One region of the Kineococcus rugosus genome, then DNA from elsewhere that is predicted to be linked to it. Evidence: predicted binding sites of a transcription regulator. Region 1 holds the regulator's gene; the other holds the start of a gene.
The links. Region 1 encodes HspR, which represses chaperone genes until heat shock. Its sites were predicted from a motif close to ANTTGAGNCNGNCNGNCTCAANT; they were not measured.

Region 1 (2,196 bases):
ACGGTCTCCCTGCGGGTCCCCGACCCGCGCGGCGGCCAGCCCCGCACGGTCAACGCGCGCCTGCCCCAGGGCGTGCGCGACGGCCAGAAGGTGCGGCTGCGCGGCCAGGGCCTGCCCGGGGCGGGCGGCAACGGGGACCTGCTGGTCACCGTGCACGTCGAACCGCACCCGGTGTTCCGCCGGGACGGGGACGACCTGCGGATGACGCTGCCGGTGTCCTTCGACGAGGCCGTGCTCGGCGCCACCGTCGAGGTCCCCACCCTGGACGGCACGACCGTCCGGGTGAAGGTCCCCGCCGGGACGCCCTCGGGCCGGTCCCTGCGGCTGAAGGGCCGCGGGGTGAAGCGGTCCCGCTCCACCGACGAGCGGGGCGACCTGTTCGTCACGGTGGAGGTCGTCGTCCCGCAGCGGGTCGACGGCGCGGTGCGCGAAGCCGTGGAGGCGTTCGCGAAGGCCACCGCCGGGGACGACCCGCGCGCCGGGCTCGCCGACCGGGCCCGGAGCTGACGGCCCGCGGCTGACGACACGCACGACCCGGAAGGGCGGGAGGAGGACGAGGTGTACCAGGACGACGACCCGCTGTTCGTCATCTCGGTGGCGGCCGACCTCGCGGGCATGCACCCGCAGACGCTGCGGCAGTACGACCGCCTCGGCCTCGTCTCGCCCAGCCGGGCCCGCGGCCGCGGCCGCCGCTACTCCGCCCGGGACATCGCCCAGCTGCGCGAGGTGCAGCGGCTGTCCCAGGAGGACGGCGTGAACCTCGCCGGCATCAAGCGGATCATGGACCTGGAGAACCAGGTCCTCGCCCTCGGCCAGCGGGTCGAGGAGCTCGAGGGCGAGATCGCCCACGTCCGCCAGCAGGCCCGGCGGATCTTCGCCGCCGGCGTCGCCGGCGACATCGTCGCGACCCCCCTGGGCCGGCGCCCGGAGTCGCAGCGCTCCACGGCGCTGGTGGTGTGGCGGCCCGACCGCACCCGCTGAACCCGCTGAACCCGCTGGGCCCGCCGCGGCGGCCGGGACCGCTCAGACCCGCGACAGCCGTCGCTCGCCCACCCGGGCCAGCGGGCCGGCGGCCTTGACCGAGACCCGGACGGTCGGGCGGTCGGTGTAGGTCACCGGGGTCTCCAGCACGTCGACGACGGTCACGGCCAGCGGGTCGGCCCCGGCCTGGATCGCCTTCGCCGTGGCGGCCTCCGCGGCGTCCTCGACGGCCCGGTCGCGGTCCTCCAGGGCGGCGATCCGGTCGGCGCGCCCCCCGGCCAGCGAGATCGCCGCGCCCACGGCGTTGGCGACGTCCCCGTGGTCGGGGCGGACGACGGGGCCGAGGCCGGGCAGGTGGTCCGGCACCAGGAACGCGCCGCCGCCGACGACCACCAGCGGGACGTCGGTGCGGCCGAAGGACAGCCGTTCGACGGCGTCGGCCAGCCGGGTCCGGGCCAGTTCCAGCCCCTCCCGCAGCGCCTGCTGGACCGACGGCGGCTGAGGGGGCAGCGACAGCCCCCCGACCGCGGCGCCGGCCAGCACGGCCGCGTCGGTCAGGGTGGGGGTGCTCCCGCCGAACGACAACCCCTCGCGGCTGATCCGGTACCCGACCGAGCCCGGCCCGACGGCCCCGGTCGCGGGGTCGACGACGGTCCCGCCGCCGACGCCCAGGCTCAGCACGTCCGGCATCCGGAAGTTCGTGCGCACGCCGCCGATCTCGCGCGGCAGCGTCGACTCGCGCGGGAAACCCTTCACCAGGACGCCGAGGTCGGACGTCGTCCCGCCCACGTCGACGACGACGGCGTCCTGGGTGCCGGACAGGAACGCGGCCCCGCGGATGGAGTTCGCCGGTCCCGAGCCGATGGTCAGGACCGGGTACTGGGCGGTGTGGTCCAGGGACATCAGGGTGCCGTCGTTCTGGGCGAAGAACGTCTGCGCGTCCAGCCCCTCCTCGGCCACGACGGTGACCAGGGCCTGCGTGACCGACCGCGCCACGCTGTGCAGCGCGGCGTTCAGGATGGTCGCGTTCTCCCGTTCCAGCAGACCCGTCGGGCCGATGTCCTGGCTGAGGAACACCCGGGTGTCCGGCCCCCGGTGCCGGCGGACCAGCTCGGCGACCTCGAACTCCTGGTCGGGCGAGGACGGGCTGAAGATGCCGGTGATCGCGACCGCGTCGAACTCGCCCACCTCGTCGAGGAACCGCAGCACCGCGTC
Region 2 (2,196 bases), on a different contig from region 1:
GGCGGCGTGGCCGAGGGTGTCGTTGACGGCCTTGAAGCGGTCCAGGTCGAGGAAGAAGACCGCCACGGCGCGCTGGTGGCGGCGCGCGGCGTACAGGGCGTGCTGGAGGCGGTCCAGCAGCAGCGTCCGGTTCGCCAGCCCCGTCAGGGCGTCGTGGGTGCTGGCGTGGGCGAGGTCCTGCTGGGCCTGGACGAGCTGCTGGCGGTCGGCGGCCAGCACCAGGTAGGACACCGCCATCCGCGCCAGCAACCGGGCCCAGTGCAGCTCCTCCAGCCGCCAGGTGCCGGGCCGGCGGCGGTAGAGGTCCAGCACGCCCCACACCCGGTCCCGGCTGATCAGCGGGATCGCCACGACCGACAGGAGGCCCTCCTCCAGGAGCCGGGTCACGTACTGCGGCCACGCCGTCTGCACCGGGTCGCGCACGTCGTCGACGACCACCTCGACCCCGAACAGCAGCGCGTCGTGGCAGGGCCCCTCCTGCATGAGCTGCTGCAGCTGCTCGACGGAGGTCACCGCGGCGTGGTCGGCGTGCACGAAGCGCAGCAGGGTGCCGTCGTTGACCATGACGCCGGCGCCGTCGACGTCGAGGTGCTCGGTGGCGATGTCCACCAGCTGCTTCAGCAGCTCCTCCGGGCCGGCCTGCCCGCTGGCGGCCACCGCCAGCTCGGCCAGGGCGGCGCTCATCGCCTCCGGCACCGTGTCGGCGCGACCGGTGCCCGGGTGGGGGGTTCGGGGATCCATCGGTCGACCACCGCTCTGGCAGAGGGGGAGCCGGGGTACGACCCTGCGGCGACGGTACGCCGCCCACCGGAGAGCGGCAACGGCGCGCACGCTCATCAGAGTTGAGCGGAACAAGCTCAACTCTGGCAGAGTTGTCACCGGTGTCGAAGCCGTCCACCCACGTCTGGAGGTAGTCCGTGGACCTCAAGCTCACCACCCGCGCCCAGGAAGCCCTGGCCGACGCCGTCGGCCGGGCCACGTCCGCGGGTCACCCCCAGGTCGAGCCCCTGCACGTCCTCGCCGCCCTGCTCGGCCAGGACAACGGCGTCGCCGGGCACCTGCTCGCCGCCCTCGGGGCCGACCAGGCCCTCGTGACCCGCCGCGTCGAGGGCGCCCTGGCGTCCCTGCCCAGCGCGTCCGGCAGCAACGTCAGCCAGCCGCAGCTGTCCCGCCCCGCCCTGCAGCTCATGCAGGCCGCCGGCGACGAGGCCCGCGCCCTCGACGACGCCTACGTCTCCACCGAGCACCTGCTGCTCGGCGCCGCCGCGTCCACCTCCGCCGCCGGGGAGGCCCTGCGCGCCGTCGGCGCCACCCGCGACGCCCTGCTGGACTCCCTGCCGTCCGTCCGCGGCGGCGCGAAGGTCACCTCGCCCGACCCCGAGGGGACCTACCGGTCCCTGGAGAAGTACGGCGTCGACCTCACCGAGCAGGCCCGCCAGGGCCGCCTCGACCCCGTCATCGGCCGCGACGCCGAGATCCGCCGCGTCGTGCAGGTCCTGTCCCGCCGCACCAAGAACAACCCCGTCCTCATCGGCGAACCCGGCGTCGGCAAGACCGCCGTCGTCGAGGGCCTCGCCCAGCGCATCGTCGCCGGCGACGTCCCCGAGTCGCTGCGCGGCAAGCGGCTCATCTCCCTCGACCTGGCCAGCATGGTCGCCGGGGCCAAGTACCGCGGCGAGTTCGAGGAACGCCTCAAGGCCGTCCTGAAGGAGATCCAGGACTCCGACGGGCAGGTCGTCACCTTCATCGACGAACTGCACACCGTCGTCGGCGCCGGGGCCGGCGAGGGCGCCATGGACGCCGGCAACATGCTCAAGCCCATGCTCGCCCGCGGCCAGCTCCGCCTCGTCGGCGCCACCACCCTCGACGAGTACCGCGAGCGCATCGAGAAGGACCCCGCCCTCGAACGCCGCTTCCAGCAGGTCTTCGTCGGCGAACCCTCCGTGCCCGACACCATCGGCATCCTGCGCGGGCTGCGCGAACGGTACGAGGCGCACCACAAGGTCGCCATCTCCGACGCCGCCCTCGTCGCCGCCGCCACCCTGTCCGACCGCTACATCACCGCCCGCCAGCTGCCCGACAAGGCCATCGACCTCATCGACGAGGCCGCGTCCCGGCTGCGCATGGAGATCGACTCCTCGCCCGTCGAGATCGACGAGCTCCGCCGCGCCGTCGACCGCCTCAAGATGGAGGAGC

Region 2: a site for HspR is predicted at 841-863, ahead of clpB (ATP-dependent chaperone ClpB). Genes of this name have one in related genera too.

The regions. Positions count from the first base shown of each region.
Region 1 covers NZ_JBJLSJ010000015.1:75,927-78,122, forward strand. Annotated here, with positions in the region: gene ACRYM6_RS10745 (DnaJ C-terminal domain-containing protein) at 1-507, shown strand, start outside; gene ACRYM6_RS10750 (heat shock protein transcriptional repressor HspR) at 616-981, shown strand; gene ACRYM6_RS10755 (hydantoinase/oxoprolinase N-terminal domain-containing protein) at 1,024-2,196, opposite strand, start outside.
Region 2 covers NZ_JBJLSJ010000037.1:17,838-20,033, forward strand. Annotated here, with positions in the region: gene ACRYM6_RS18680 (putative bifunctional diguanylate cyclase/phosphodiesterase) at 1-741, opposite strand, end outside; gene clpB (ATP-dependent chaperone ClpB) at 918-2,196, shown strand, end outside.